Regions from separate parts of the Piscibacillus salipiscarius genome, predicted to be linked through region 1. Evidence: riboswitches for the same ligand, from Rfam matches in the RefSeq annotation. Region 1 holds a riboswitch; the other holds the start of a gene.
What was found. Region 1 has a riboswitch for cobalamin ahead of ACFSW4_RS03855 (ABC transporter substrate-binding protein). Riboswitches for the same ligand answer to the same signal wherever they lie in the genome.

Region 1 (19,687 bases):
TGCCGTTATTGGATGTGTGTTACTACTTCAATCTGGTGAGGAGGTAACATTTAATCCATTCGGCATGTTATACTCTTTAGCTGCTGGTGGGTCGTTTGCTACTTACACGTTCGTAAGTAAAACATTAGTAGCTAAGCATCCACCAGATGTCGTCGTTGCTTTAGTTTTTACAACGGCAGCAATTATGCTCCTCCCGATCCTATTAACATCTGATTTGACTTGGACATTAGAGCGGTCAGGAGCGATTTCAGTTCTACATCTTGGCATTGTAGCAACTGCGCTTTCCTATGTGTTGTTTGCAAGAGGTTTAAAAGGTATCACAGCCTCAACTGCAGTCACATTAGCACTAGCTGAACCATTAACAGCAACCTTATTAGGAGTCTGTGTTCTTAACGAAAAAATAAGTGTCATAGCTAGCTTCGGCCTAGTTTTATTAGTCATGGGTCTATTAGCTCTATCATTTAAAGAACATATAAAAAAACGCACGGTCACATAACGTACCGTGCGTGCCTACAAGTAGGGAACCATTCTACTTGTAAAATCACTTAACCGGGCAATTTTGCTGGTCATGTGACTACCTTTGACTATTCCACTTACGGTCAAACCCCAAAATAAGACTCGTAAGGAAATAGCCAATGATCGTATAGATCAAAAAGGCAAATATAGCGGAGAATTCGACCACGAATGTCCCATCTAACACTTTAGTCGGAAAGATCCCTTCAAACGGGTGTAGTAAAGGTTCACTAGTATTATATGTCCACTCGACAAATGGAGCCGATACAGATGCCCCAAATAACTTCAAAATAATTCGAAGGCCTAGAATCAATTGCACTAAACCAATCACGAGATTAATGAGGTAATTGATAAAACGAATTCCTTTCACTTGAATCACCATCCTCTCTCATTATTTTTCCTACTGTTAATTAAATCTAAACATTTTAAAATTTTGTGTAATTGTATTAAGCTAATCCCTAGTATAGACATATGATATCTTATACTTAAGAAGGGAGCTTAACATAATGTCACAAAATCAACAGTTATTTTTAAAAAACGAACGACATATTGACTTATATAAGCGAGCGGAACAATTATCATCTGAATTAAAAGAACATGCGAATAAAGCTGATCGTGAAGGCCGCTTTTTAAATGAAACGGTACAGACATTAAAGAATCATCAATACTTGTCATTAGTATTACCCGAAACATATGGGGGTATGGATTTATCCTTGTACGAATGGTTACTAATGCAAGAGAAGATTGCTGAAGGAGATGCTGCAACTGCTTTATCTGTAGGTTGGCATAATGGGATATTAATGGAGTTAAAAGAAGGAAACCTCTGGTCACAAGAACATTTTAAATGGATTGCAGGAAAGGCTCAGGAACAAAAATTATTTAATCGCGCTTCAACGGAAAAGAACACAGGGAGTCCAACACGCGGCGGTCGTCCTGAAACTGTTGCTAAAAAGGTGGAAAAAGGTTTTATAATAAATGGACGAAAAACATTCACCACTATGGCGGAAGTATTAGATTATGCAATTGTTGCAGCCTGGATAGAAGACGAAGAACAAATCGGATGGTTTGTAGTCGATATGAAAAGCAAAGGTGTGTCTGTAGATCAAACCTGGGATACACTGGGTATGCGCGGTACAGCGAGTGATGACCTAGTTTTATCAAATGTAAAATTAAGTGAGGACAGTTTAGTTGAATTAAAAGGGAAGCGGTCAGGTCCCAAAGGGTGGCTATTGCACATTCCAGCTTGTTATTTAGGAATTGCCCAAGCGGCTTTGAATGATGCAGTCCTATTTGCAAAAGACTTTAAGCCCAACAGTTTAGACCATCCCATATCTAAGGTATCTCATATTCGTCAGAAGATCGGTGAGATGAATATGATTTTAAGACGCGCAAGAACGTATTTATACCGTGTTGCTGAAGAATGGGACCGTCATCCTGATGGTCGTCATCAATTGGCTAAGGAACTAGCAGTTGTTAAAGTAACTGTAACAAATGATGCAAATAAAGTAGTTGATTTGGCAATGCGTGTTGCAGGTGGAAGAGGATTATCTAAATCATATCCCTTCGAACGCTACTATCGTGATGTTAGAGCTGGACTTCATAATCCACCTATGGATGATATGATCATTGAACAGTTGGCTTCGGAGCTCCTTGATGATTAAAAAGTTGACTTTTAATGACTGAAACAGTTATACTGAATTGTCTTATGAAAAGTTCGGAGATTAATTTTGATTTAGTATTCCTTCATAAAATTATCTATATTAAGGAAAGCTATTTTTAGAATATATGACGTGTTCTTTTTAGTCCATGCCTAAAAGGAAAGTCAGACGAGTTTTTCATAATCAAGATAATTTTACTTAATTTTTAGGAGGAAACAGATTGATCGCATTTAAAGATTTTAATATTGGTGAAGAAATTGTCAAAGCACTATCGAATATGGGTTTTGAGAATCCAACACCGATTCAAGAGAAAGCTATTCCGGTTGCATTAGAAGGCCGGGATATGATTGGACAAGCACAAACAGGTACAGGGAAAACAACAGCATTTGGTGTTCCAATGATCGAGAAAATGGACATGAGCCAATCAAAGGTTCAAGGTCTAGTCATTGCACCAACCCGTGAACTAGCCATTCAGGTTGGTGAAGAGTTAAACAGAATTGGACAGAACAAAGGTGTTAGAACCGTTCCAGTCTATGGTGGGCAAGACATTCAACGTCAAATTAAAGCGTTGAAGAAGCGTCCTCAGATTGTGGTGGCGACACCTGGTCGTTTATTGGACCATATTCGTCGTAAAACGATTCGTTTAGATGAAATTCACACGTTAGTGCTGGATGAAGCTGACGAAATGTTAAACATGGGCTTTATTGAAGATATTGAAGCTATTATGGCTGAAATTCCTTCAAAATACCAAACACTTCTATTTTCTGCAACGATGCCGAAACGAATCCAGAACTTAGCTGAACGATTTATGGATCAACCAGAAGTTATTCGTACAAAATCAAAGCAACTGACTGTTGAGAATATTGAGCAGTTTTATTTAGAAGTAAAAGAGCCTCAAAAGTTCGATGTGTTATGTAAGCTTTTAGATATCGAATCGCCTGAACTGGCCATCATCTTTGGTCGTACAAAAAAGCGTGTTGACGAATTAACAGAAGGTTTATTAAAACGTGGCTATTCTGCTGAGGGTATTCACGGAGATATTACTCAAGCAAAACGTGAACGTGCGATAAAACGTTTTAAAGATCAGACAACGGACATACTAGTTGCAACAGATGTTGCAGCACGTGGTTTAGATATTTCAGGTGTTACACATGTTTACAACTTTGATTTACCTCAGGACCCTGAAAGCTATGTTCACAGAATCGGACGAACAGGCCGTGCAGGTAACAAAGGTCAAGCCATCACATTCGTAGTACCAAGAGAATTTGAACATCTAAAGAATATTGAAGAACTAACAAAGCATAAAATGACTCGTAAAATAGTTCCTTCATATGATGATGTTTTAGAAGGTATACAAAAAGCAACTCGTGATGAATTACTCAATGCGATTGAGGAGCAAGATCTACAAAAGTATAAACGTGTAGCTGAGAATTTATTAGACGAGTATCACTCCGTTGACGTAGTTGCAGCTGCAATAAAGTTATTAGCTAAAGAACCAGACCGCACACCGGTTAAATTGACTGCCGTTTCACCATTAAGAGTGAAAAAAGTAGGTCATAAAGGCGGTAAAGGCGGCGGTGGCAACCGTAACCGTGGTCGCCGCGGCAGGCAAGGTGATCGTAAACAAGGTGGAGGTCGCAGGCGCGATGATCGCCGATCAAACAACAGAGGACAAAAAGGGAACCGTAAACGTCGCAACTCAAATCAATAGAGGTGTTTAAAGATGTTAAAAGTTCTTATCATTTCAATTGCGATTGTATTAGGTGTATTGGCATTAACAGTGTTTGCCATTTCTAAGGGTTATGCTTACAATCATAAAGTTGACCCAATGCCTGATCGTCATAAAAAAGACGACGATGATGATTCAGACAATCAGCAATGAATAGACTAAGCCCCAGTTAGTAAAAACTAGCTGGGTTTTTCTTATTCTTGTTAATGTATGAATGTCTCATAAATTAGCTGGAATGTCCTATAAACTTGATTGAATGTCTCATAAAATAAGACGAATACCCATTTTCGACAAAATTCGATTCCTCATCTTTGCCCCTAATGTCTCATAAACATTTTCTAGAGTCCCATAAATTTTGATATTGAGAAAAGAGATTAAAAAAAGCGATCCCCACCAAGGAATCGCTCTTAAATAATTATTCAACCACGTGCTCATTAAAAAATGCTTCGAACTGTTCAGTCGGAACAGCACCTTTCACTCGGGCAACTTCTTCACCGTTTTCAAATCGGACTAAGGTTGGTGTTGCTTCAATGTTATATTCATTCCAACCTTCCTCAAACTCTAACACATTATACTGCTGAACTTCTACACCCATATCTTCTGCAAGTGGCATTAATCGTGGAGTTGCTTCACGACAATATTTACAAGTTGGGCTAAAGAAATATACCGTTACATCTTCACCAGCATCAAGCTTTTCTTGGAGCTGATTAGGAGTAATGATGTTTTGATAATGAGGATCATCTAATAAATCTATTGTCGCTTGATCTAATTGTGATTTCCCATATGGGTTGTCCTCACTAACGTCTTCTTGAGCCATATTTGTCAAAACAGCCGTTGCAGCGAATAGAGCTACAATGATAACGCCAAATATAATGAGTTTTTTCATATTAATCCTCCTTAATATTCCTTAAAACAAAAATTGATGTAAATAAAATGATCAAGAAAGCTAGTCCAGCTAAAAATGGAATCGTGATAAAGCCTAACCAATTAATATAAGCGCCAGTACAAGAAACCTGTCCGCACGCTGGTGATGATTGTTGTAATGCTTCCACTTTTTGAATGGAATAATGATAAGTCGATATCAAGAAGCCGATAAGAGACAATGTGATGGTATAGTAAACCACTTTAATGTCTTTAAGGGCAATACCCACAAATAAAATGATCACCATCGGATACATAAAAATCCGCTGGACCCAGCAAAATTTACATGGTTCAAAGAGTTTAATTTCTGAGAAGTAGAGTGAGCCTAATGTTGCGACTAGTGCAACAACCCAAATAAATATTAATAAGTTCTCATTAATTTTTTTCATGTACACACCTACTTTTATTCAAAAAAGATTATATTATGAATTTTACTAGATTGTAAGTGATTTGTACTGAGAATATGTAAATAAATTTTGAAGTTTATATAAATACAGTTGAAAGTTAATTAAAACAATTATATTATTATATAAGCAATAACTTATATAAGTGGGTGATGCAATGGAAAAGACATACCTTGAAGTTGAAGAGGTAGCTAAAATTCTTAAACTTATGGGCGATCGCACCCGTTTATCCATAATGCGTTATGTGAATGTGGATGAATGTTGTGTTTGTGAATTGGTGGAATTACTTGAATTATCCCAGCCCGCCATCAGTCAGCATCTTAGAAAGTTAAAGGATGCTAAATTAATTAATGAAAAGAGAAAAGGGCATTGGGTGTTTTATTCAATAAACCGTGAGCATCCAGCCATTGAAATAATCAATGATATTTTAGGTTATTTACCTAATGGGAAAAAGGAACTTGAAGAGCTTTCTAACAATAATTTACGCATCATTTGTGACTAGAGAGGGAGTTTTACGTGGATATTTTAGCAGCAAGTCTGATTTTCTTAATCACACTTACGCTTGTCATCTGGCAGCCCAAAAACTTAGGGATTGGCTGGTCAGCTTGTGGGGGTGCTATCTTAGCACTCATATTTGGAGTCGTGACATTTGGTGATGTCATTGCAGTTACAGATCTTGTCTGGAACGCAACATTAGCGTTTGTAGCAATCATACTTATTTCATTAATACTAGATGAAATTGGGTTCTTTGAGTGGGCGGCTCTTCACATGGCTCGTATGGCCAAGGGAAGCGGCCTTAAAATGTTTATTTATGTTACGTTACTCGGTGCAGCAGTAGCAGCATTATTCGCCAATGATGGTGCCGCACTAATCTTAACGCCAATCGTATTATCAATGGTTCGAGCATTGAATTTTAAAGAGGCTATGATTTTGCCATTTATTATGGCAAGTGGATTCATCGCTGATACCACTTCATTACCATTAGTTATTAGTAACTTAGTCAACATTGTATCAGCTGACTTTTTTGGATTAGGTTTTACAGAATATTTAGTTCGTATGGTTATTCCGAACTTATTTTCTTTATTAGCCAGTATAATTGTTCTTTATTTATTCTTTAGAAAATCACTACCTAAGGATTACGATTTATCTAAACTCAAACAACCTCATGAAGCGATCAAAGATCAGAAAATGTTCCGCTTATCCTGGGTTGTCTTAGGCATCCTATTAATTGGATATTTTGTCAGTGAATTTCTAGAGATTCCAGTATCGTTTGTAGCTGGAGTTATTGCATTATTCTTCTTATGGATGGCCAAAAGAAGCCCAGCTGTTCCTACGACTGAAGTTGTAAAAGGTGCCCCATGGGATATCGTGTTTTTCTCTATCGGGATGTATGTCGTCGTTTACGGACTTCGTAATGTTGGACTGACAGATTTACTAGCACAAGTCATAGATTCTGCAGCCAATTATGGATTACTGGCTGCGACTATGTCGATGGGCTTTATTGCTGCCATATTATCGTCCATCATGAACAATATGCCAACTGTTATGATCGATGCTTTAGCCATTGCAGAGACGAATACAACTGGTTCTATAAGAGAAGCCTTAATTTACGCAAATGTAATCGGAAGTGATTTAGGGCCTAAGATTACACCAATTGGTTCACTAGCCACTCTATTATGGCTACATGTTCTATCTAAAAAGGGGATTCATATCTCTTGGGGATATTATTTTAAAGTCGGAATTATTCTAACCATTCCAGTATTGTTTTTCACCTTACTAGGGTTGTATGTATCATTATTATTGATTTAACAAAGCGAGGGATTCAGAATGTCTGATCAACCAGTATTATATTTTTTATGCACAGGTAACTCATGCCGTAGTCAAATGGCTGAAGGATTAGGAAAAGACATATTAGGAAATCATTGGGAGGTCTATAGTGCAGGGATAGAAGCGCATGGCCTTAATCCTAAAGCGGTCGAGATCATGGATGAAATTGGGATAGACATATCTGATCAGGAATCATCTGTCATTGATCAGAATCTCTTAAACAAAACCGATCTAGTCATTACGCTTTGCGGAGATGCTCGTGAGAACTGCCCAGTATTACCACCAAATGTTAAATCTGAACACTGGGGGTTAACTGACCCAGCTAAGGCTGAGGGTACAGAAGAAGAAGTGAATCAAGTATTTCGTGACGTACGAGATGAAATTAAAAAAAGAATTAAAGAGCTAAAAGACAGAACTTAAACAAATTGCCTAAGACAATGAATGGTCTTAGGCAATTATTTATCTTTTCCAAAGTTAAAATGAGTTTGCACTTCCCAATAATCAGAAATCACGTTCGCTTGGTCATTCTTTTTATAGACGAGCGTTAATATCTTTTGGTTTTTATCATTTTCAAAGATCATTCGTCCGTGTGGTAAATAATCATATTTAAGCCCAGAATTATTATAATAAAAATCTCTTGGTTGACTGTTAATTTGTTCAATGATGTTATTTATTCTGTCTAAATTATGTATCGTCTCGGTTATTTCACCATTTTTAATAATTGTTACCTGCTCATAACGATCATTGATTATATTTGAGTGGTATAACGTAATGTAAATACCTAAACCTACAGTCAACAAGGCTAATAAGATGAGGGAATAAATTTTAATTGATTTCATCACTAATTCCTTTTCACTTTAATTAGAGTCATGCTGTGCTTCCAAATACTGTTGCATTGCTTCTTTTTCAAATTTAGTGTGGTTTTCCCAATCTCGTGTGATTTTCCATCCATTGTCGTTATTAATCGTAGTCAGTTCACCATTTTTTTTAACGATGTTTTCAGATTCGTCATCATAGTACTTAATTTTCATCGTATAGTCATAGTTGATAGATCCATCCTCGTTTTCCTTTACCTTTTCTAATGATATATCTTGTAGCTTCACTTTTTTCCCAAGTGCTTGAGCTATTTGGGGGATGATGATTAACTGACGATTAAGGGTTAAATCCTCAAGAACTTCATTAGTCTCATAAGGTTCAATTTTCCTAGAGAATTTTTGACTTACTTTAGTAGGATGTTTTTCATTTAATAAGTTAGGGTTTTCGATATTATAAAGTTTCGACTTATAGTCTGTCACGAATTCTTTTAACTCTTTTTCATCATCTGAAGTATCATCGCAGGCGGCTAATGTTAGAATGAAAGATCCTAACAAAAGAATAATCATCACCTTTTTCAATTAGTAAACGCCCCTTTATCAAAACTTATCTAAATTTTAACACAATTTCATGCGACTTTCTAACTACCTGGCCTGTCAATCATGTTATGAATCGTATGATCTTAAACTAAAGACTATCAAAAATTGTGCCGAGTAATAAGTACTCATAACTAAAATACTTGATAAAGGAATTGTTGTGACAAATAAGTTCCAAGCTAAAATCGAATCTGATATCACAAACAATACAGCTCCAATAGCAGCATAGAGGTTTCTCGTCATAATGGCTGTCCATGCCATAGCAGATATTACTATAATGTATAATGTAATAGGGAAACTTAGAGAACTGTCTGTTAAGGAGTTAAGGATGCCGTTTCCCAAAATATAGCTATATATGACGAGTGGAACAATAGTCATACCACGAACTAAGGATGGCTTGAACTTTGTGATAAAACCAGCCATATAGAAAATGTGACCGAGCAAAAATGCCGAAAGACCAATGACAAACCAGTGTAATGTTACGTCACCAATTAAACTAAAAATTAAACCAATAACCACAGCATAATGTATAAAAAAGCGTTGTTTTGGAAGGTTTATAAGAGCATAGATAATCATGAGTACCATTGGCAATGCTTTAAACAGTAGCTTTATGGCAAGAGGGGATTCAGGTAAAATAAAAATATAAAAGATAGCCGTTAGTAGAATCAATAAAGGAAGGACTTTCTTCATCGTTATGCACTCCTTTTTAATAGTGTACGAAAGTGAAGTTAATTTACACAATATGAAAGAATAGTAGAATATATGAGTCATTTGTGAATTTGATGTATGGGAGTACTTAGATTGAAGCGTAAAGAAGAGGCAATAGATGCTATTAAAAAATTAGATATTTGTAATCAATTAAGTGAATACAAACCTGAGCTTTGTGGAACAATCCCGCTTGGAATAGACGTGTCAACTTCTGATTTAGACATCATAATGGAAGTGAAAGACTTAACGTCTTTTGAAGATAAGATAAAGCTTCTGTATAGTGATCAACCCTATTTTAAGATCAATAGAAAAATAATAAGAGGAAAGCATGTTGTTAAAGCTAACTTTGTTTATAAAGGATTTGAATTTGAGCTATTTGGTCAAGACGTACCAGTACATGAGCAGTATGCTTATTTACATATGGTTATTGAGAAAAAAATTTTACTAAAGAATCCTGAATTAAAACCAAAAATGATCTCACTTAAACAGCGTGGGTATAAAACGGAGCCTGCTTTTTGTAAGGTATTAGGGATAGCAGGCGATCCGTACGAAGCACTTATTCAGTACGGAAAAGATCAATCATACATTTAGGAGGCGTACTAATGGCTAATACATGGCATGAGCAAGCAAAAATAATGTGGAATCATAATGCAACGTTTTGGAATTCAAGAAGTCAAAACATGTGGGATGAAGGAAGCAGAAAATCAATTGTTCCTTTCTTTACAAAATATGTTGAGCCGAATTCTAAAGTGTTAGATCTAGGATGCGGAGATGGTTATGGGTCATATAAACTGTGGAAAGAAGGTTATGATGTATCGGGCGTCGATTTATCTGATGAAATGGTCAAGTTATGTCAAAGTCGATTAACAAAAGAACAAGACCGATTATCATTTCAACAAGCTGACATGATGAAGTTACCGTTTGAAGACCAATCTTTTGATGCTTTAATGGCTATTAATGCACTAGAATGGGCAGAAGTTCCAATTAAAGCATTTAATGAAGTTTCCAGAGTTGTCAAACCTGGCGGAACATTATGTATCGGAATATTAGGACCAACAGCAGCACCAAGAGCTAATAGCTATAACCGCTTGTATGGTGAAAGTGTGATCATGAATACCATGATGCCGTGGGAGTTCGAACAGCTAGCCAAAGAGCAATCCTTAAATGTTTTAGATCAAGAGAAGGTATATAAGCGAGGTGTGGATTTAAAACATGTCGGCAGTTTATCAGAAGATATGCAACAAGCACTAACGTTTATGACAGTTTTTATGTTAACAAAATAGCTACCGCAATTTTGCGGTAGCTAAGTTAACATTAAATTAAGATTTCAACTTCAGCTTTTTCACGAAGCTGTTTTAAGTGTTCCATTTCTTTTTCACTAGACTTTTGATTTTTAACTTGTTGTTTTAACTGGTCTTTCATATCTTCTAGGCTTTTATCAACTTTTTGTCCTTGTTGCTCCATAGCCTTTTTATAACTGTCATAAGCCTTCTGTAGGTCTTTATCAGTTACTTTAGGCTCTTCAACATTTTGTTCAAGGTACTTCGTTGTAATTAAGTTCTGACGAATATTTTCTTTAACTTCTTTTTCAGAAGTGTCATTTTCTTTTAGAATTTCTTCTTCGCTCTCTAAATCAGTTGCTTCTTTAACTTGATCGATTTGTTTCTTATATTCTTCTTGAATTTTATCTTCACTAGGTTTAATGCCTTGTTCTTTTGCTGCTTGTTTTACTAGTTCAATGCTAATTAAATTATCTAAAGCTTGTTTTTGAATTTGATCAGCCATTTTCGATGGGTCTTGTCCCATTTGTTGGTATCGTTGTTCAAAGAAACTAACGCTTGATTTAAGGTCAGCTCCTAGTAGTTCAGTGCCATTAACTTTAGCAACTACTTGATCGTCTTCTATATCTTTTGTAGCAGTCGTATCTTCATTACCTTCTTTATTATTTTCTTGGTTATTCTCTTCACCATTTTGTTCTTCTTGATTGGTTTCTTCTGAATTATTTTCTCCTTCGCTGTCGCCTCCGCAGGCAGCTAAGAAAGCCGTTAACATCACGAATAAAATCGCTGTTAAGAACTTCTTCATTCAATAACACTTCCTTTTGTAAATAAATATTAGGTTTCGAGTATGAATTGTAGCATACTGTCAGACCATGATACAAGTTATAGTAAACATGTAAAGAAAATGTAATGTGTGTCGAATCACTTGCTTTTTCTGAACAAAAAGAGTAAAGTATAAATTGAACGAAGTAATTGGGATCGATGTTTACTGAATGACCTCTTTAAGGAAGTCAAAGTAACAAGATTCAATTGTTTTGTCGTAATACTTTTAAGGAGGTCATTTTAAATGACAGGTACAGTAAAATGGTTTAACGCAGAAAAAGGTTTTGGATTTATCGAGCGTCCAGACGGAGATGACGTATTCGTACACTTCTCAGCAATTCAAGCAGACGGTTTCAAAACTTTAGCTGAAGGTCAAAACGTTGAGTTCGAAATCGTTGAAGGCGATCGTGGACCACAAGCAGCTAACGTTGTTGCTAAATAATATACGTTAACAAACTGACTTTAAACGCGCGTAAATATTCATTTACGTGCGTTTTTCTATATTTACATATAAAGAGGTGACACCATGAACTGGGAAAATAAGTCATTCAGTGAACTAACAAACGATGAATTGTATCATATTCTAAAACTTCGAGTAGATGTATTTGTCGTTGAACAGAATTGTCCATATCCAGAAATAGATGGATATGACCAAGAATCACGACATCTGTACTTGATTAATGAGGGACAAATTTTGGCCTATTGTCGCATCATCCCACCAAATGTAAAATTTGAAGAAGCTTCAATTGGACGTGTCATTACTCATGACAGTACGAGAAGAACTGGAATTGGAACAGAATTAATTAATCGAGCCCTAGAATATATTAGTCAAACGTATAGTGACTCAAATGTCAAAATCGAAGCGCAAGCTCATTTACAACAATTTTACGGTAACTGCGGATTTCAAACCATTTCTGATGAGTTTTTAGAAGATGGCATCCCTCATGTTGAAATGATTTTTTTAGGAAAAACAGCAGAAAAGCAGGATTTATAAATGCTTTTGTTTAAAGTAACACAATAGGATGTGATCATAATGACCCAAATTAAATTTAAAAAAGTTTCGGATTGTTCGTTAAGTGAAGTGGTTTCTGTCTGGAATCGTGGATTTGAAGGTTACTCAGTCGATGTTACCATGGATACACAAACGTTTTTAAGGCGTATGGTGACAGAGGATTTAGTCGCCGAGGCATCGATTATAGCATTAGATGCTGACTCACCCGTAGCGATTGTAATGAATGGTTTTAGGAAGCATGATGACAAAGTTTATGCATGGAACGGTGGTACAGGTATCCTTCCAGAGTTTAGAGGGACGGGGCTGAGTCATACGCTTATAGAAGAAGTACAAGCGGTATATCACGAACAAGGTGTTAACGTCGCTAATCTTGAAGCCATAACGACAAATGAAAGAGCCATTAATCTATATGAAAAACATGGTTATGAGTTAATAGAACGTTTGGGTTTTTATGCAGGGCCTCAAGAGAATCAAGATATCACGGTTATTCATGATTACGAATTAGAATGTGTTAGAGTTCCAAGAGAAAAGATACGATCACTTTCATTTTTTCAGCAAGACATGCCTTGGCAGAATCAGATGGAGAGTTTAAAGGAAGGAATCGGTTATATTTTATATGACAGGGAACGACCAATTGGGTATGCTATGACAAAGGAACGGTATGATGTTTACGGCAATGTGGAGTCAGTTCAGCTGTATCAAGTTGGAATTGAACCCATTTTAGAATATGATTTACTCTTAATGTTAACGTTTTTACATAAAATTTTTAAGTTGGATCGCGATGGTGTTAAACGCCATGTTATTAATTATCCAAATCGAGATACAGTTCTTTTAAATGCTTTAAATGAACTGGGCTTTAATAAGACTATCGAACAAGTTCATATGCAAAAGATTTTATAGTTGATGAATGAGAATGGTAATTTTAGGGTATGAAGTAACTAGAACATAAAATGAAGGAGTGGTATTTTGAGTACACTATTTACATCTAAAGCAACAGCTAAAGGTGGTCGTGGTGGTCACGTTAAATCAGACGATGGCATCATTGATTTAAATGTCGTTATGCCAACAGAGAATACAGATGAAACAGGGACAAATCCTGAACAATTATTTGCTGCTACTTATTCAACTTGCTTCGATGGTGCGTTAAACTTAGTTGCCAAGAATAATGATAAAGATATTGATTCTACAACGACTGCTGAAGTAAGTTTTATGAAAGATTCTTCAGATGGAGGCTTTAAGATCTCAGTTAAGCTTATTTCTGAAATGAGCGGTGTTTCCCAAGAAGAAGCTGACGAATTAATGAAAGAAGCACACCAAGTTTGCCCTTATTCAAAAGCGACTAGAGGCAATGTGGATGTTGATTTAGAAGCAAAAGCTAAATAGTTATTATAGTAAAACCGAGGGGGTGCCCTCGGTTTTTTTACTTTATAGTGGTTTATAAAATAACAAGCCTCTGCATTCTCAGCAGAGGCTTGTTTATTAATCTAAAATTCTAATTCGAATTTGTTTGACGCCATATCTCAAAGCATCTGCTTCTTTTGGCATGAAGATATCTATTTCATTACCGTTAATGGCACTTCCGATGTCAGCAGCAATTGCTGTTCCATATCCCTCAACCCATACGCGAGAACCTAACGGAATCACATCTGGGTCTACGGCGATCACTTTTTGATCAGGGTTTGCCCTTAAGTCTACGCCAGTATAGGTTGTACCGCTACACCCGTCACAGTATGCAGTGTAGGCAGTTGCTTTGACGTACATTTGTTTACCGTTCTGGCTTTCTTTACTAACTTGTTGTATGTCTTGATTGTTTTGTTTTTCTTGTGTTTGCTGAGCTTTCTCTTTTTTGGGCTCAGGCTTTATTAATTTTATCTCATCTTTTTTAGCCAATTGGTGATTGGCTTTTGAAAAGAATTGTACATGATGTTCTTGTGCTCCAGTGTTATTATCTAATGTTGTCGGTTGTATCTTAGCTGCGCTTAATGGAGTACTCAACATCATTAGTGCACCAAACGTTAATAAAAACGCGAAGGCACTAACTAGTCGTATACTCATAAAAAAACCTCCATTTATTATGTCAATATGACAAAAGTCTATATTTACTTTCTCGTCCCCAAAAATGGCCCTATAGGAACACTCTTCCTTTAGACCATTGCCAAGTATAACAACTTAGAATGCTAAGTCAATTACAATGCTTGTACAAGAATGTAACATTGTGATGACAAAGTACCACTATGAAGTGTGACAATAGACTTAGATAAGTTATATGAGTTGACGTTTAGTAGTTATTTGGTTTTATACTTTTATTACAAACACAGTAAAACTTAACTTTAATATAAATAGGACAGATATAATGGTTAGGAAGGGGAAGTCACCTTGAAGATTCTACTGATTAATGGCACAGTTGCGGGAGAGAAGACAAAGCATTTATTAAAAGAAGCAGAAAAGCATCTAACAAAGAGAATCACTTCGCACCAAATAGAGACACTTTATTTAGAAGATTTCAAAATGGAATTTGCCGATGGTCGACCTAAAGATGATTATAACGAGGATACAAAGAAGCTAATCGATATGGTTGAACATGCAGACGGTTATATTATAGCAACGCCTGTTTTTCAAGGGTCGATTCCTGGAGCATTAAAAAATATGTTTGATTTAGTATCACCAAAATGTATGCGTTATAAGCCGGTTGCACTAATGGGGAACGGTGGAACGTTTCAACACCATTTAGTTATTGAAAATCAGCTTAAACCTATATTAGATTATTTTCGCTGTTTAACAACGCCGAATTATGTTTATACCCACTCTGCTCATTTTTCAGAAACAAAAGAATTAGTAGATGAAGATGTAAAAAAGCGTATTAAGGACTTAAGCGAAGTATTTGTTAAATACCTAGACTTAAGCCAAGACATAAAAAAATCGACTGACCTCTAGTAAAGTCAGTCGATTTTTACTTATTCCCCTATAAATTGTGGTTCGCGTTTATTTAGAAACGCGTCAATACCTTCTTTGTGATCATGTGTTTGTCGCATTTTTGCTTGTCCTTGAGTCTCTTGGTTAAGCACTTCCTCAAGTTGTGGAAGCTGCTTATTATTAATAATTAACTTAGTCGTGATCATGGATTGTAATGGTGATTGCTGTAGCTTATTTAAATAGTGACTTAAGGCTAAGTCAAGTTGATCTGCTGTGAAATCGACTAGGCCGATTGACTGCGCTTCCTTAGCTGTCATCATTTTACCTTCCCAAATGGTCTGTTTAGCTTTAACAGCCCCTAGCCTTTGTTCCATAAAGAAGTGACCTCCCCCATCAGGAATGAGGCCGATTCCAATAAAGTTCATTGCTACTTTAGCATCTTCTTTAGCAATCACATAGTCAGCAGCTAATGCAACACTTAAACCTAAGCCAGCAGCTGCTCCGTTTAAAGCCGAAATCGTAACTTTTGGCATTGAATAAACGGTAATCACAATATTTTTTATAATACCCATTACTTTTTGAAAGCCTTCAGGATCTGATTCTTGCAGCATGGTTTTCATATCGCCGCCTGCAGAGAAAGCCTTCCCTTCGCCGGTTAACACTAAAATTTTTGAGTCATCTTTTTTAATTTTTTGAAGCTCGTCATTTAACTCTGTTAGTAATTCGACATCCATTGCATTTAATTGATCAGGACGATTAAGTTTAATTGTTGTTATAGGGCCTTCTTTAAGAATATTAATTGTTTTATTCATATACTCACCTCATTATATTTTGATTTCATTAAGTTGTTTGTAATAGTCAATAGCTTTTTCATAATCTTGTTTTTCGGTAAATATTTCTGCCAGTAAATGAAGCAGTTCTTTCATAAGGCCAGTCTCACCAATTGTTTGATAATGTGGGAGAATCACTTTTTCGCATCTTTCAATGAACTTCTCGTTATGAGTTTCATCTGATAACTGATGCCTTAGAATATAATAACGATGGCGGACCTTCGTTAAATTGGTGCCTTGAAGTAAATCTTCTCCCTTTGTTAAATATTCTCTAGCTAAATCTGATTTTCCTTGTTCGTAGTATACTTTTGCAATAATTAAGTTGGAATGAACAATGTCATAAAGGTGAGAATGATGCTCTAGTGCTTCATGAAGTAGCTTTAAGGCGTGTTCAAAATTGCCTCTTCGGTAGTAAAGAATTGCTAAATTGTGAGTGGCTCTCGACCTAACTTTTGGTGAATCACCCATTGGTTTTGACTTAAGCACTTGGTTGAAGTAAGTCTCTGAAATGTCATAAGCACCTAAGTTTAAATAGTTAATACCTAGTAAGTGGTAACAATCTGTCACCTTACGATATTTTAAGTCATTCGCATACTGCTCAAGAGCAATTCCGACGTAATAATTCGAATAAATAGGCTTCTGCATACCCATATATGATAATGCGAGCAGGTAATAAATTTCTGGATCTTTAAGGTTAAAATCTTCTAAGATCTCAACTGCTTTGTGAAAATATTCATTCGCTCTTTTAGAATTTAAATGGCAGTTATAATAAAAGCCTACGATTTTATAAAAATAAAATAGCTTCTTGCCTTCAAAGTGATTTTCTAATCTAAGCAACTCTTGAAAGTTCAAGTTATATTTTTCAGTTGGATTAACGGTAATTAGGTAATAAAAGTGAATGAGCTCGAAATAGTTCTGAACATATGGTTCGTGAAAAGGTGTTAATACTTCTTCAAGTTCATCTGAAAAGTCCTTTGCTTTATCTAATTTCTGTTCAGTAATATTTTGATAAAGTAAATCAATCTGTTCATGAATTTTCTTTTCATCATAAGATGTAATCTTCTCATAGTCCATGTCTAGACGTTCAAAGATTAATTGGATAGTATCGGTCTTAGGCTCAATGGCTCCACTTTCTATTTTACTGAGATACGAAATTGAACATACTCCACTGGCAAGATCTTTTTGAGTCAGTCCATGTTTCGTACGATAAAACTGTATGATGGCCCCGATATCCATTATAATCACCCGTTTCTATGTATCTAGATTGATTCTACCATAAATAATAAAGTTTTATAGAATTGACTTCATAAAAGAATAAGATTAAGATAGATATATCAAATTGAATAAATTGGAACAAGTTGGTGTAAACAGTTTATGTTTACTTAAAAGGGAAGTTCGGTTAGAATCCGACGCGGTCCCGCCACTGTGTATGGGAAGCGACTAATTAACCACTGTCCATAAAGGATGGGAAGGGATTAGAAGCTATGACCCTAAGCCAGGAGACCTGCCCACTTGTTTTAGCTCGTTTTCCTTCGGGTTTAAAGGAACGGCTATGATAGATGTTCTAATCGTAGTTTTGTGGCATCATGCCCTCGTTTTCCAAAGATTCGTTGGAAAGCGGGGGTATTTTTAATTTAGAAAGGGAGATTTAGATGCAGAACAAGATATGGCTATGGTTAGTAACATTGGTTTTAGTTGTCGGGTTAACAGCTTGCCAAGGAGAAGAAAGTAACAATAATGAGAGTACGAATGAAAAAGACCAAGCAACAGAACAAGAGAATAGTGAAGAGTCTTCAAGTACGGGGTTTGAAAGTGTTACCTTAACGGATAAATCAGGAACAGATGTAACCATTGACGAAAAACCTGAAAAGATTGTATCGGTTATTCCGAGTGCAACTGAGATTGTATTTTCAGTTGGAGCTGGTAATGAGGTAGTCGGTGTGTCACAATGGGCTAATTATCCTGAAGAGGTTCAAGATATTGAAAAAGTAGGCGATCAACAGCTTAATATTGAAAAAATTGTTTCTTTAGAACCTGATTTAGTGGTGGCTGATGTTAATAATGCTGATGACATCGATGCTATGCGCAACGCAGGACTTAAAGTGTTAGTGCTAGGTTCACAAAATTTAGATGAAGTGTATAAAGATATACAACTAGTTGGGCAGGCAACAGGTCATACAGATCAAGCTGATGAAATTATTTCAAATATGAAGCAAGATGTAGAAGACGTTCAAAATGCAGTTAACGGGTTAAGTGAAGATGAGAAGAAGCGTGTATGGGTTGAAGTTGGCCCTGAATTATTCTCAGGTGGCGAAGGTTCCTTTATTAATGAATTAATTAATTTAGCTGGTGGTAGAAATATCATTTCAGATCAAGAAGGATGGCCACAAGTCAGCGAAGAGGTTATTTTAGAAAAAGACCCTGAATTTATATTCACGACTTATGGTTATTATGTAGACAATGCCGTTACGAAAGTGATGAAAAGAGAGAATTGGCAAGATGTAACGGCTATTAAAAAAGAACAGGTTTATGACATGCATGGAGATTTATTAACAAGACCTGGACCAAGGTTAACTGAAGGCTTAAAAGAATTAGCCAAAACATTGTATCCAGATTTAATGAAGTAAAGGACGTATAAATAGTGAAAAATAGACATTCCCTTTGGTTATGGATACCTGTATTCTTAATAATATTAATGGCTATGATGAGTCTGTCCGTCACACTAGGAGCTGCGAATATAACTTGGCAGCTTGTCTGGCAAATTATACTTTCGAATATTCCAGGATTTGATCAATTAATAGGTGAAACATGGGATACATCAACGGAGACAATTGTTTGGAATATTCGATTGCCTAGAGTATTATTGGGTGCAGCCGTCGGGGCAGCTTTAGCATTAGCTGGGGCGATTTACCAAGGTGTTCTAAGGAATCCGTTAGCAGATCCCTTTATTTTAGGTGTATCATCAGGAGCATCATTTGGAGCGGCTTTAGTTATTGTATTTGGATTGCAGACATTGTGGCTAGGTCAATTCACTCTTCCAGCAGTTGCATTTTTATTCGGCTTTGTAAGTTTACTTGTTGTCTATTTTTTATCACGAGTGAATCAAAAAGTGCGACTTGAGACGATTATATTAGCTGGAGTAGTCGTACAATCGTTTGTCGGAGCTTGTTTGTCATTAGTTTTAGCTTTATCAAACGAACAATTACAGACGATTGTTTTCTGGATGATGGGCAGTCTGGCGCTAACTGACTGGAGTTATAATCAAATTATTTTCCCGATTATTCTAGTTGTCTCGGTTGTATCGTTGTTTTTTATTAAAGAATTAAACATGTTAGGTCTTGGTGAAGAAGCGGCTCATCATAGTGGAGTCTCAGTACAGCGTACAAGATTCCTGCTATTAATTTTAGCTTCCATCGTCACAGGTGCAGCTGTCTCTGTCTCTGGTGCAATTGGATTTGTTGGGTTAGTCGTACCTCACATCATTCGCCTTATGTTTGGTGCAGATTATCGTGTGATTTTGCCATTATCAATTATAGGTGGTGCGATCTTCTTAGTTGGGGCGGATGCAGTAGCCCGCACGATTTTAGCACCACGTGAACTACCACTAGGTGTTATTACGGCTTTCTTAGGTGCACCGTTTTTCGGTTATTTATTAAGGCGT
Region 2 (12,939 bases), on a different contig from region 1:
TGTTTCTAGATCTGAACTTGTATTATCACTCTCACCATTATTTGTAGCGCTTAAAGCAACATCATCAATATACCAACCTGGTTGTTCTGTACTAAAATCCGAATAGGTATAAAACGCAATAAAAATTCCTTGACCGGCATATTCTGAAAGATCTATTGATGCATCAACCCATGACCTTGAATCTCCTTGAACCATTGAAAGTTCCGTCCAATCTTGCCCATTTGTAGATACCATGACATAACCATAATCATAAGCAGCACCTGTATATTCTGACTGTTCAAAACTATACCATTGTTTAAAGTGTAAAAAGGCTTCTCCTTCAGGTAAAACAATTGGTGGCATGACGAGCATTTCTCTCATCCCACTCGAATAGTCTCCTGAAAGATTAGTCGCATATACCTTTTCACCAGATGCTGCACCATTAGGACCTGACGTTGGAACACCCCATTCCCAATTAGGATTTTCACCGACAATTGTCCAGCCAGTAGGCTCTGTTTCAAAGTCTTCAGAGTAACCAATCGTTAAACTTTCTAACACCGTGACTATATATTCCTCACTCGTAACTGTATTTCCAGCATAGTCAGTAATAGTCCATTTATAAGTTAGCGTTCCTGCTTCGACAACACCTGCTGGAATTGTAGCGAGGTACTCTCCATTTAAATAGTTGCCATTAACACGTTCTGAATCGACATAATTCCATTCTCCATCGTTCATTTTATACGCTAACTCAACAGATTCAACGCTAATATTATCACTTGCTTGAACTGTTAGATCAACTTGTAACCCCTCAGATGCCTCAGAAATAGGTGTATGTGTATAATCTGGATCCTCTGTATCTTCTCCTTCAATCGTTACATTCCCTTTAATCATTCCCATACCTTGTGTTTCTGACAATACGGCATCATAAGCGTTTAAAAGTCCATAACCATAACCTTGGTTAGGAGACTCGGGGAAATTTCGATCGGTTAAGGGAGTAGCTGTTTCAATAAGAATTTGCTCGATTTCATTTACTGTCACATTGGCATTAGCTTGGCGTAACAACGCAACCGCTCCAGCAACGTGTGGTGCCGCCATTGAAGTACCACTCTTTTCTCCATAACCTCCATTAGGTAAGGTGGAACGAATATTAACACCGGGTGCTGTTAATTCAGGCTTAATTTCATCATATGGAGATGGTCCTTGAAAAGAGAAATCGGCTAAAGCATCTTCCTCATCAACTGCACCAACGGCAAAAGATTCTGGATAATTAGCCGGGCTTGCAATAGTACCGGGACCATTTGGATATAAAATTGATGCATTTCCTGCTGCAAATACCGGGAAAATGCCATAGGCTCTCCAAGTCTGAACGACCTCTAAAAACCATTCATTGACACCTGGTCCACCACTCCATGAATTATTGACAACATCTGGAGCCATATCAACTCTACCCCCAGGCGCCATAATCCACTCTGCAGCCTCTAAAATATCAGAATCTGAACCGCTACCCTCTGTATCAAAAGCTTTCGCCGCAATCCACTTTGCCCCAGGAGCAACACCAATTTTGTTCGTTCCATCAGGTTCGCTTCCGACCATTGATCCTGTTACATGGGTTCCATGTCCATTGTCATCATAACTTTCTGCTTGTCCACTTACCGCATCAAAAAAACTATATTGATGATCAACTGTTCCGTCTCCTGCATTATAGCCACGATACTTTTCTTTTAGGGCTGGATGGTCCCATTGAACACCAGAATCAATGCTGGCAACAACAGCTCCTGCCCCATCAATTCCTAACTCCCATGCTTTTGGTGCTAATACCTGACTGACATTCCATTGTACATTTTCATCGCTTGAAGCTCTCTTTAAGTCAGAGTCTGTTACCAAATTTCGTTCTTCATCTAAATAAATTTTCTTCACTTCCTTAAAGGAAGCAACCTTTTCAATGACTTCCTTTGAGCCGGTGAAAGAAATGGCATTCATAACATGATAGGAATTGTATTTTTTAACTGTTCCCTTTTGTTGCTCTTGGCTTAATAATTCTAGCAAAGGCGCTTGCGTTTGGTGTGCATTTGCCTTTAATTCTGTCAAAATTTCTGAACGCACCATATGCTTCCTATTTAATCCTAGTGCTTTTTTCTCATCTGCATTATTATTTGCTTGTTTCATTATGTTAGCAGCATCAATTTGTTGATTTAATATAATGATAAGCGATAGTTCATCACTGCTATCCATCTGTTCTCTAACTTTGTTGTCAATTTTATGAGTTGATGATTGCTGTAAACTGTCTTGAATGGAATTGTTTTGAGATTCAGCTATAGACATTGTCGATAAAGAAGTGCTCAAAACTAACACTATTGTCGAAACAAGAAATAAAATGCTCCGTAATCGTTTTGTCACTAAGACCCCTCCTATTTCTATTAATTTAAGATAGCTTCGTCTAGTAAACTATCAAATTATTAATAGATTACAGGATACGACATAAAAATCTTGTCATTATTTGACTATTTTCATGAGCAAAATGTTCTAATTTTTCGACTTTTATATTATCTAATAAAAAGAGCCCTTAAACCCATATATTCAGAGTTTAAGAGCTGAAATGAAGGAAGTAACTACCTGTTATTACTTAGATCACTCCCACTTAAAGTATCGGTTGGATATTAAAACAGATACTCCAGCAAACGATACGAGTGCTAAGACACTAGTAATGTCTGAGAAAGAAAATGCTCCTCTCCACACGAGCTGTAATACATCATGTACATAATATAATGGAACAAATTGTGCAATCGTCTGAACAGTTTCTGGGTATATTTCTAAAGGAATTGTGACGCCAGAAAGAAATAACATAATATACATGAGAACGAAAGCTATTCCTAAACCTGCACCAGCTGTTTTGGAAACACTTGTAATGATTAAACAGAAACTACAAAAGCCCACAGTTACAATAACAAGCATTAAAAAATAAGACATTATGTGTTCTGTCATGGGGACTTTGAATAAAAAATAGGCAATGACCATAATTTCAATTGCACCAACAATTGCCGCGATAATTGCTTTCATTAGGATACTTAAAAACATAACCCACGGACGTAATGGAGTACCTTTTAGCCGCCTTAAAACACCTTTTTCCCGATCAATCACTAGTTGAAGGCCAATAGTAAACAACCCGATATTTAAAATCATGATTGCTATCATAGCAGATATGTATAAATCGAAATATTCCACTCCACCATATGATTCATTTCCAAATATATTTCCAAAGATAATAAACAAAACTGCAGGTAATACGAACGTAAAGCCCAGAGCCATAGGATCCCTCAAAAATAACTTTAAGTCTGCAATCATATGGTTCGTTATCATTTTACTCATGCACGAGTCTCCTCCCTCATCACTCCAGTCAAGTTCATGTATACATCTTCAAGATTTCCTTGTTTACTTGGAAGCAGTTTTTCCAGTTCTTGCTTTGTTCCACAGGCTACCATTTTTCCTTTTTTTAATACACCTATTCTGTCGCAGAGGGATTGTGCTTCTTCCATATAATTAGTCGTTAAAATAATAGTTTTTCCTTCTGACTTTAGCTTCTGAATGATACTCCATATATCTCGTCTTATTTCGGGGTCAAGTCCCGTGGTGGGTTCATCTAATACTACGATGTCGGGATCATTAATTAGAGCCAAAGCAAAAGATACACGTTGTTTCCAACCACCAGATAAGTGCTTAATATATTTATTCAAGTACCCTTCCAATCTCAACATAGAAACCAACTCTTCTATAGGGCGATTCTTCTTGTAGTAAGAAGCAAAAAGTTTCAGTACCTCTTTTACCTTGAGTTTTTCATATAGACTTGCTTGCTGGAGCTGCACACCAATTTTTTCCCGTAGTTGATAAAAGTCGTTTTGTGAGTCTAGACCGATTACTTGTGCACTTCCATTATCCGGTTTTCTAAATGCAGTAATCATCTCGATGAATGTTGTTTTACCTGCCCCATTCGGACCAATAATACCAAATACTTCACCTTCATATACTTCTAAATTTATATGATTTACAGCTATATGACTCCCATATCTTTTCGTCAATTCATTGGCGTGAATTATTACTTTAGACAAGACTACCAATCCTTTCACCTATATTGACTTTCAATTCAAACATCATTATTTCTCATGACTACACATACAAAAACACCCATAAACATTAATGTAATAATGCTCATGGGTGTTTAAAGTGTCTTTTAAATTTGTTCTACAAAAAAGTTATAGTACCGGTGGTCGGGTTCGAACCGACACTCCGTGAGGAACACGATTTTGAGTCGTGCGCGTCTGCCAATTCCGCCACACCGGCATGTGAAATATTTACGACAAGAATAAATATAACATGATTTAGTTTGTTTAGTCAATCTCTAAAATTAGCGAAGAAGGCAGTTCCACCCTGCCTTCTTGCTGTTTATAATTCATCAAATCCATTGGTGTCAGATACCTTCGTATATTGACGGGATTTTTGCTCGAAGAAGTCTGACTTGCCTTCGTCCACTTCTTTATAAGCCTTGATCCACTTCATTGGATTCTCCGTAATATGAGGGTAAGGTGCATTGACGCCTAATAGCTTACATCGTTTATTCGCTGTATACTTAATGTACTCCTCTAGTTCATCCATGTTAATGCCATCAATTTTGTTCCCAATAATATGCTGACCCCATTTGACTTCAAGATCAACAGCCTTTTTAAAGGTATCCGTCACAAACTGTTTATTCTCTTCTGTATTTAATCCTGGGTTCTCATTCAAAGTTTCTTTAAAAATATGCGCAAACAAATTCACGTGAATAAGCTCATCACGGTTAATGTAATTAATCATCGTGCTCGTTGAGACCATCTTCTGGTTTCGGGCAAGGTTATAAAAGAACGCAAAGCCAGCATAGAAGAATAAGCCTTCTAACACGACATCATAGACGACGGATTCAATGAATGCTTGAGGCGTTTGTACCTCTACAAATCGGTCATAGCCCTCTGCGATAAACTGATTTCGTTCCAGCAGCACTTCATCATGTTTCCAGTATTCAAAGATGCGGTCTTGTTCATCTTTATCGACTAATGACGATAGGACATAGGAATACGACTGATTATGAACCACTTCTTGGAACGACAGGACTTGCATCAAGGCTGACAAGCTCGAATCCGTTAAGTAATCCGCTACTTTAGCTGAATAGTCCGTTTGAATCGAATCTAGGAATGCTAGTAGCCCGATGATTTTCTTAAATGTTTCTTGTTCGTCGTTAGTTAATTCTGGCCACTGCTTACGGTCATTAGACATATTAATTTCAAATGGTGTCCAGAAGTTGGCGAGCATATTTTTATACATCGGGTATGCCCAGCTAAATCTGACATCATCCCAGTTAAGCACATTGGAGCTTTCTCCATTAATGATCCCTGTTGATGCATTCGGTGCTTGATAGTCATATAAACGTCGTTTTTGTATCGTTTCAGTCATAATAATTCCTCCTTACGATGCGCAGCTTTCGCAGTCTTCGATTTCTGATGACGTTGATCTTGTGTAATAGGTCGTTTTGAATTTGGCTTTCCAGGCTGACAGATGCATCGCTAGTAATTCTTTAGCTTTAATATGATTTTTGACGTAAAAGTTAAACGATATCGACTGATCAATATGCTTCTGGCGTGCTTCGTTTTGTTTAATCGTCCAGCTGTGGTCCATGTCATAGGCTGATTTATATAACCAAAATGTTTTCGCGCTTAAATCGGGTGCCGTGACCGGAATCTTATAATCTTTCTTTTCTTCTGAGTAGAATTTTTTAAAAATCGGATCGATACTTGCGGTACTTCCTGCAATTAGGCTTGTACTCGAGTTCGGCGCAACCGCCAATAAGTAGCCATTCCGAATGCCGTGTTTTTGGACATCTTGCATTAGTTCTTGCCACTCAGAAGAATGGTAGCCACGTTTTTCAAAATAATGGCCACTCTCCCATTCCGACCCCTCAAAATAAGGATAGGCTCCCTTTTCTTTGGCAAGTTCATGGCTTGCCTTAATCGTTAAATAAGCAATTCGTTCATATAGCTCGTCCGCAAATTTCACCGCTTCTTCTGACTCCCAGCGAATGCCTTTAAGCGCAAGCAAATGGTGATACCCAAACGTACCGAGTCCAACAGCACGATAGTTTTGGTTCGTAATTTGCGCCTGCAAGACTGGAATTGTGTTTAAATCTATCACATTATCTAGCATTCTAATCTGAATCGGAATGAGCCTTTCTAACACATCTTCTGACGCAGCCCGGCCAAGATTAATGCTTGATAGATTACAGACGACAAAGTCACCAGGCGATTTAGTTACGACAATTTTGCCGTCCTTTGTTTTCTGTTCTTCAACCGTGGTCGGACTTTGGTTTTGCGTGATTTCGGTGCATAGATTCGATGAATAGATCATGCCTTTGTGACTGTTCGGGTTCTTTCGGTTGACCTCATCACGGTAAAACATAAAGGGAGTCCCTGTCTCAAGCTGACTAATCATAACCCGCTTCATAATCTCAATGGCCGGAACTTCTTCTTTGGATAAATCAGGTTGCCTCACACATTCTTCGTATTTGTCTCTAAACGAAACTTCTCCATCTTCCTCATCATAAAAGTCTTCTAAACTATAGCCCATCACGCTTCTAACTTCGTGTGGATCAAATAGATACCAGCTTTCTCTCGCTTCGACTTTTTCCATAAAGAGATCTGGGATGCATACGCCTGTAAACAAATCGTGTGTACGCTGGCGTTCATCCCCGTTATTTAGCTTAGCGTCTAAGAATTTGTGTATATCCTTATGCCAAACGTCTAAGTAAACGGCAATGGCTCCTTGTCTTTGGCCAAGCTGATCAACACTAACTGCTGTATTATTCAGCTGCTTCATCCACGGCATCACGCCGCTCGACACACCTTTAAATCCTTTGATTGAACTTCCATGCGAGCGAATTTTACCTAAATAGACACCGATTCCGCCGCCATTTTTAGATAAATTCGCAATATCCGTATTCGAATCATAGATTCCTTGCAAACTATCATCGACCGTATCTATAAAACAACTAGACAGCTGCCCATGAGCTTTTCCTGCATTAGACAGGGTTGGAGTCGCAACGGTCATATATAAGTTGCTCATCGCCCAGTACGCTTCTTTAATGAGCTGCAATCTCTTATCTTTCGGTTCATGTATCATAAGTGTCATTGCAATCGTCATAAAACGTTCTTGTGGTAGTTCGAACACGCGACCTTCGTGATCTTTTGCCAAGTATCGATCGGCAAGCGTCCTGATCCCGATGTAAGTAAATAGTCGATCACGTTCAGGCTCTATCACAGTTTCAAGCTCTTTAAATTCCTCTTCGTCATAGTGAGTCAATAACTGATCACTATAGATGTTGATCTTTGATAAGTGCTTCGTAAGCTCATAAAAGCTGCCATATGGCTCTGCCTTTGAGTAACCTCGATTACCCGCTGCCTTTTGATATAGCTGATCTAAGTACACGCGTGCGCAGACATATGTCCAGTCCGGCTCGTCAGGACTAATGTTCTCAAGGCCTCTTAATAGAATTTCATTGGTCATCTGTTCTTTTGTGATTGTTTCTTTAGATGTGACGGCCTGAATGATTTTTTCCGTAAAGGAATTAGATTCTAGATGACCGAACTGGTTTAAGATCGATGCTAAGTAGTTTTTTAAATGTTGTCCATTGAACTCCTCAGTACCCTCTTCCGTTTGTAGAACTGTTTTAGATATAACCTGCATCTTTTTCCCTCCAAAATAAAAAATTCGCTTCCCGCGGGGAGAAGCGAACAAAACGATATGTATAGCTATACTGAATATAAATCAGGTAAAGCTAGCGTATATCGTTTCATTCTCTCAATCCCCGAAGAGTGTGAAACTTTTTCTCATTAAGGCAGGTCTCCTGACTTGCGCATCAGCCTACTCTGAACCTTCCCTTACAGGCACCCAACTATTGAGTGATCCTGCAAAGTGGTCATTCATTTCGTCCGCGCTTACAGTTGCGGGGGCAGTTCTGGAGTTACACCAGATTCCCTTTTAAGCAAATAGCACCTTAACAAGAATACTATATATAGATTTTTGATTAACACAAATACAATATATTGTGTTAATTTGCATTATAGATGATTTAATCTCATAACACAAGAGGGTTTAAATTATTTTTCATTTAACCTTTGATTGCACCTTCTGTCATGCCTTTTGTGATGCGTCTTTGGAAAATCGCATACAGAATAATGACTGGAATGATCGCAATCGCTAGGCTTGCGAATAACGTTCCCCAAGCATTGGTGTACTGCGCTTCATTACTAATGTAGTCAATGGCTAGTGCTAGTGTATAGTTGGTTTCTGTCTGCAGGAAAATAAGCGCCATAAAGTATTCGTTCCAGAACTGAATCGTGTTCATGATGGTGACGGTAATAATCCCGGATGTCGTAAGTGGCGTGACGATTTTCCACAGAATGCCGTATGGCGACATACCATCGATCGCCGCTGACTCTTCTAGCGATTTTGGAATCGTACTGATAAAACTTGTTAGCACGAAAATCGTAAATGGTAGTTGTGATAACGCATAAACGATCGCAAGGCCTATTAAACTATCTAGCATATTCAATTGAGCAAGTAAGAAAAATAATGGAATCCAAGCCAGCACCATTGGGATCATCATAGCTGAAATATAAAGCGTGAATAAGAAGTTACTCCCTTTAAACCGAACCCTCTCAATAGCATATGCTGTTGGAATGGCTAACACTAAACATAAAATCGCGCCTAATGCTGTTACGATTAAACTATTGAGTACGCTCGTTCCGATATTATATTCTGTCCACGCCGTGATGAAATTTTGATAATTAAACGTTTCAGGAAATCCCCAAGGGTTCGCATAGATCTCAGCGTTTGTTTTAAATGAGCCTAGGAACATCCAAAAGATGGGGTATAGCACGGCTAACGTCCAAATCAATAATGGTATTCTAATACCGAACCTGGCAACTCTCTCTCCGATTGATAATTTCATATGCTCCCCCTCCTAGTACTCTACTTTGTCTCTACGAAGCAAGAATTGTAGTAATAGTACGGTGATTAATGAAAGTACTAGAATCATAACCCCAATTGTTGCCCCGTAACCAAAGTTGTATTGTTTAAAAGCTTGTTGATATAAATAAGAACCCATAACGTGCGTTGCGTTATTAGGTCCCCCGCCCGTCATTACTTGAACAATGATAAAGGAACCGTTTAACGTGGTAATCACTATGTATAGAATCGATATTTTAATTTGAGGCCAAATTAATGGTAGTGTCACATGCCAAAATTGTTGCCACTCATTTGCCCCGTCAATACGAGCTGCTTCGTAGGTGCTTTTCGATATGTTGGCAATCCCGCCCATGAGTAATAACATGAATAGGCCAATCCCAGCCCAAACAGATGGTAATACTAAACTAGGCAGTGCCCAATCTTCACTTCCTAACCACGGTTTAGCCCATTCTTCAAGGCCGATTTTCTCTAAACCTGTATTTACAAGCCCTAAGCTTGGGTTATAAATAAACATCCAAAGAATCCCGATCACGACAACTGACATAATATTTGGAAAGAAGAAAACCACGCGATAGAACGGTGCTTCTTTAATCTTCAACTGAGTTAAAACAACCGCAACAAATAACGCTATTATCATAATTCCAATTACTTTTGTCACAACTAGAAAATAGTCATGCCAAATGGTCATAGGAATAATGTCATCAGTAAATAATTTTTTGTAATTATCAAAACCGACAAATTCTCGGGTGTTGGATGCACCTGACCATTCGAAAAATGAAAAATAAAGACCATTAAATAATGGATAAAGTGTAAAAATACTAAACATGATAAACGTAGGAATTAAACAAAAGGCAAGAAATATATATTTTTGTTTCTTATTTTGTACCATCGTGATCACTCTCTTCGCCTAAATAGTATATGGAATGCAGAAAGGATCCGCATTCCATATATAATTCTACTAATATTAGTTATTGTGCATTTCGATATTCTTCTGCCGCTTTCTCAGCTTCTTCAACAAATTCTTCTGCGGTAATATTACCAAGCATGAGTGAGACTAGAGCGTCACTAATAGGTGTTTCTAAATCAGCACTCATTGGGTGCGGCTTATGATAAATCTGTACCTGTTCAGGATCATTAATCATTTTGTTAGCTTCGATTAAATAATCAGGCACTTCTTCACTTTGCGATAAATCCACACCTGAAACGTTCATAATCGCACCTGTGTGCTCAGAGAACGATTTCGCATACTCTCTTGTAAAGACAAAGTCTACAAAAGCTTTAGCAGCTTCAGGGTTCTCAGCTTCCTTAGCAATCGCTAATGGACGTAAGTCAGGAACAATGGCCATTGGCTCTCCTGCTTTGTTCATTGGTGATGGAATAAAACCATACTTGAAGTCATCTGGTGTATCACCTGACATTTCATTCGGAAGCCAGAATCCAACTGGAATAAACGCATTATCATGTAGTAGGAAATTCATTTGTGATTGTGTATGGTTTAATGCACCAAATCCTGGGTCAACATAGCCTTCTTCAGCCATTTTCTGTACGTTTTGCATGATAGATAATATCTCTTCACTTGACCATGCGCCTTCTTCACCTTTAATCGCACTTGCGAGTAATTCATTACCACCATAAGCCGAAATAGCTGGATATAACATACCTCTTAAAAAGTAGTATGGATATTGACCAGTTGTTACGAATGGTGCAATTCCTTCACTTTCTTTAATGTTACCCATTGTGCTCATAAACGATTCAAAGTCTTTTGGTACTTCATAGCCTTCTTCATCGAACCAAGCCATGTCATACCAAGTACCCCAAGTATCGAATACTAAAGGTAAACTGTAAAGCTCACCATCATAAGAAGCTGGTTCAGCAATAAAGTTGTCTACTAGTTTGGAACCATCCTCAAGTTCAATCTCCTGAGCCCACTCTGTTAAATTCATTAACTGATCATCTTCAACCATTTGAGTTTCACTTGAACCTGCACCATCAATGTATACTACATCAGGTGGATCGCCAGAAACCCAACGCGATCTCATTTCTTCATTGATGTTTGGCCCTGCGTGTTCTACGATTTCAACATTTGGATATTCTTCTTGGAAATCCCCAATGACTTCCTTCCACCAAGAATCTCCATATCCACCGACAAAATACTGAATTTCAAGCTGTCCAGAAATCTCACCATCGTTAGCGCCTTCATTGCTTTCACTGCCTGTCTCTTCACCACTGGATTCCTCACCAGACTCTGGTGACTCCTCATTTCCTGGAACCTCTTCTGGCGCACACGCAGCAATGAACACTAACAAGAACAACGCTAACCATAACGTTAATCCATGCCACTTAATTTGCTTAACCAAGTTCCCATCCCCCTATATCAAATTTTATTTAAAACCAAAATCTGAAGTGTCAAAAGTATGTAATCGCTTCCAGTGACAATTCAGAAAATTTATTTTAATTATAATCCGAATGATTTTTTATGTCAAATTCATTTAGCAAAAAACGTAATAATATTTCAATATAATTAAAATAAAAAAGTTGATAAACAGATCGACTGCTTACCAACTTGGGTATGTAAGTAAATGAAATTGTTTGGAGGCGGCAACCGGATTCGAACCGGTGATAAAGGTTTTGCAGACCTCTGCCTTACCACTTGGCTATGCCGCCACATAAAAAAATGGAGCGGAAGACGGGATTCGAACCCGCGACCCCCACCTTGGCAAGGTGGTGTTCTACCACTGAACTACTTCCGCTTAAATGGCTGGGCCAGCTGGATTCGAACCAGCGCATGACGGTACCAAAAACCGTTGCCTTACCGCTTGGCTATGGCCCAACATGGGGCGATCGGTGGGAATCGAACCCACGAATGCCGGAGCCACAATCCGGTGCGTTAACCACTTCGCCACGACCGCCATATGACAGGGGTAGTAGGAATCGAACCCACATCAAAGGTTTTGGAGACCTTCGTTTTACCATTAAACTATACCCCTATATATTATGTTAAAAAATGGTGGAGGGGGAGAGATTCGAACTCCCGAACCCTGAGGGAGCGGATTTACAGTCCGCCGCGTTTAGCCACTTCGCTACCCCTCCAAAAAGATGGTGGCTCGGGACGGAATCGAACCGCCGACACACGGATTTTCAGTCCGTTGCTCTACCGACTGAGCTACCGAGCCAATGAAATGATGCTTATTTAATTATGTAGTGGCGGTCCGGACGGGACTCGAACCCGCGACCTCCTGCGTGACAGGCAGGCATTCTAACCAGCTGAACTACCGGACCAATTTGGTTGCACTCTACGAGCACTCCATATTCCATCTCGCAAAGAAGTAAATTCGACGTAGTGTCGATGAATAATTTGGTTGCGGGGACAGGATTTGAACCTGCGACCTCCGGGTTATGAGCCCGACGAGCTACCAGACTGCTCCACCCCGCGGTATTGTCAATCGCTCTATTATTAGAGCCCTGACTATAAATGTTATTAATTTTTTAAACTGCTCGTCGCGTTGCAAGCCATTTCGGCGAAGCTTACGCTCCTCGCAAAACCTACGCAGATGATGGTTCAAGATGTTTACGGTCTTGCTCCACCCCGCGGTATTGTCAGATCCTCTTATTTAGAGTTCTGATTAAGTTATTGAAAAATTACATTTGGGTCCCTTATAAATGGTGGAGGATGGCGGGCTCGAACCACCGACCCCTTGCTTGTAAGGCAAGTGCTCTCCCAGCTGAGCTAATCCTCCAGGGCATTAAGTATAAAAGATGACCCGTACGGGATTCGAACCCGTGTTACCGCCGTGAAAGGGCGGTGTCTTAACCACTTGACCAACGGGCCATAATTAATCATTATGGCGGAGAGCGAGGGATTCGAACCCTCGAGACCGCGGTAGCGGCCTACACGATTTCCAATCGTGCTCCTTC

Region 2: another riboswitch for cobalamin. It lies ahead of ACFSW4_RS04635 (ribonucleoside-diphosphate reductase subunit alpha); the one in region 1 lies ahead of ACFSW4_RS03855 (ABC transporter substrate-binding protein).

What each region holds. Positions count from the first base shown of each region.
Region 1 covers NZ_JBHUMZ010000011.1:177,513-197,199, forward strand. Annotated here, with positions in the region: gene ACFSW4_RS03735 (EamA family transporter) at 1-496, shown strand, start outside; gene ACFSW4_RS03740 (YggT family protein) at 575-892, opposite strand; gene ACFSW4_RS03745 (acyl-CoA dehydrogenase family protein) at 1,020-2,174, shown strand; gene ACFSW4_RS03750 (DEAD/DEAH box helicase) at 2,392-3,882, shown strand; gene ytzI (YtzI protein) at 3,895-4,053, shown strand; gene ACFSW4_RS03760 (thioredoxin family protein) at 4,316-4,786, opposite strand; gene ACFSW4_RS03765 (disulfide oxidoreductase) at 4,788-5,210, opposite strand; gene ACFSW4_RS03770 (ArsR/SmtB family transcription factor) at 5,383-5,727, shown strand; gene ACFSW4_RS03775 (arsenic transporter) at 5,742-7,034, shown strand; gene arsC (arsenate reductase (thioredoxin)) at 7,053-7,472, shown strand; gene ACFSW4_RS03785 (hypothetical protein) at 7,508-7,891, opposite strand; gene ACFSW4_RS03790 (hypothetical protein) at 7,910-8,446, opposite strand; gene ACFSW4_RS03795 (lysoplasmalogenase) at 8,531-9,151, opposite strand; gene ACFSW4_RS03800 (DUF4269 domain-containing protein) at 9,263-9,760, shown strand; gene ACFSW4_RS03805 (class I SAM-dependent methyltransferase) at 9,772-10,452, shown strand; gene ACFSW4_RS03810 (SurA N-terminal domain-containing protein) at 10,484-11,254, opposite strand; gene ACFSW4_RS03815 (cold shock domain-containing protein) at 11,516-11,713, shown strand; gene ACFSW4_RS03820 (GNAT family N-acetyltransferase) at 11,798-12,265, shown strand; gene ACFSW4_RS03825 (GNAT family N-acetyltransferase) at 12,305-13,183, shown strand; gene ACFSW4_RS03830 (organic hydroperoxide resistance protein) at 13,247-13,666, shown strand; gene ACFSW4_RS03835 (3D domain-containing protein) at 13,763-14,338, opposite strand; gene ACFSW4_RS03840 (NADPH-dependent FMN reductase) at 14,660-15,217, shown strand; gene ACFSW4_RS03845 (enoyl-CoA hydratase) at 15,238-16,008, opposite strand; gene ACFSW4_RS03850 (helix-turn-helix domain-containing protein) at 16,021-17,262, opposite strand; cobalamin riboswitch at 17,369-17,552, shown strand; gene ACFSW4_RS03855 (ABC transporter substrate-binding protein) at 17,679-18,653, shown strand; gene ACFSW4_RS03860 (FecCD family ABC transporter permease) at 18,668-19,687, shown strand, end outside.
Region 2 covers NZ_JBHUMZ010000014.1:244-13,182, reverse strand. Annotated here, with positions in the region: gene ACFSW4_RS04660 (S8 family serine peptidase) at 1-2,376, opposite strand, end outside; gene ACFSW4_RS04655 (ABC transporter permease) at 2,608-3,345, opposite strand; gene ACFSW4_RS04650 (ABC transporter ATP-binding protein) at 3,342-4,082, opposite strand; tRNA gene ACFSW4_RS04645 (tRNA-Leu) at 4,233-4,314, opposite strand; gene ACFSW4_RS04640 (ribonucleotide-diphosphate reductase subunit beta) at 4,417-5,457, opposite strand; gene ACFSW4_RS04635 (ribonucleoside-diphosphate reductase subunit alpha) at 5,470-7,740, opposite strand; cobalamin riboswitch at 7,874-8,068, opposite strand; gene ACFSW4_RS04630 (carbohydrate ABC transporter permease) at 8,165-9,007, opposite strand; gene ACFSW4_RS04625 (carbohydrate ABC transporter permease) at 9,020-9,913, opposite strand; gene ACFSW4_RS04620 (ABC transporter substrate-binding protein) at 9,993-11,381, opposite strand; tRNA gene ACFSW4_RS04615 (tRNA-Cys) at 11,615-11,688, opposite strand; tRNA gene ACFSW4_RS04610 (tRNA-Gly) at 11,700-11,774, opposite strand; tRNA gene ACFSW4_RS04605 (tRNA-Gln) at 11,780-11,854, opposite strand; tRNA gene ACFSW4_RS04600 (tRNA-His) at 11,858-11,933, opposite strand; tRNA gene ACFSW4_RS04595 (tRNA-Trp) at 11,941-12,011, opposite strand; tRNA gene ACFSW4_RS04590 (tRNA-Tyr) at 12,030-12,114, opposite strand; tRNA gene ACFSW4_RS04585 (tRNA-Phe) at 12,122-12,197, opposite strand; tRNA gene ACFSW4_RS04580 (tRNA-Asp) at 12,227-12,303, opposite strand; tRNA gene ACFSW4_RS04575 (tRNA-Met) at 12,381-12,457, opposite strand; tRNA gene ACFSW4_RS04570 (tRNA-Val) at 12,686-12,761, opposite strand; tRNA gene ACFSW4_RS04565 (tRNA-Glu) at 12,782-12,853, opposite strand; tRNA gene ACFSW4_RS04560 (tRNA-Ser) at 12,868-12,939, opposite strand, start outside.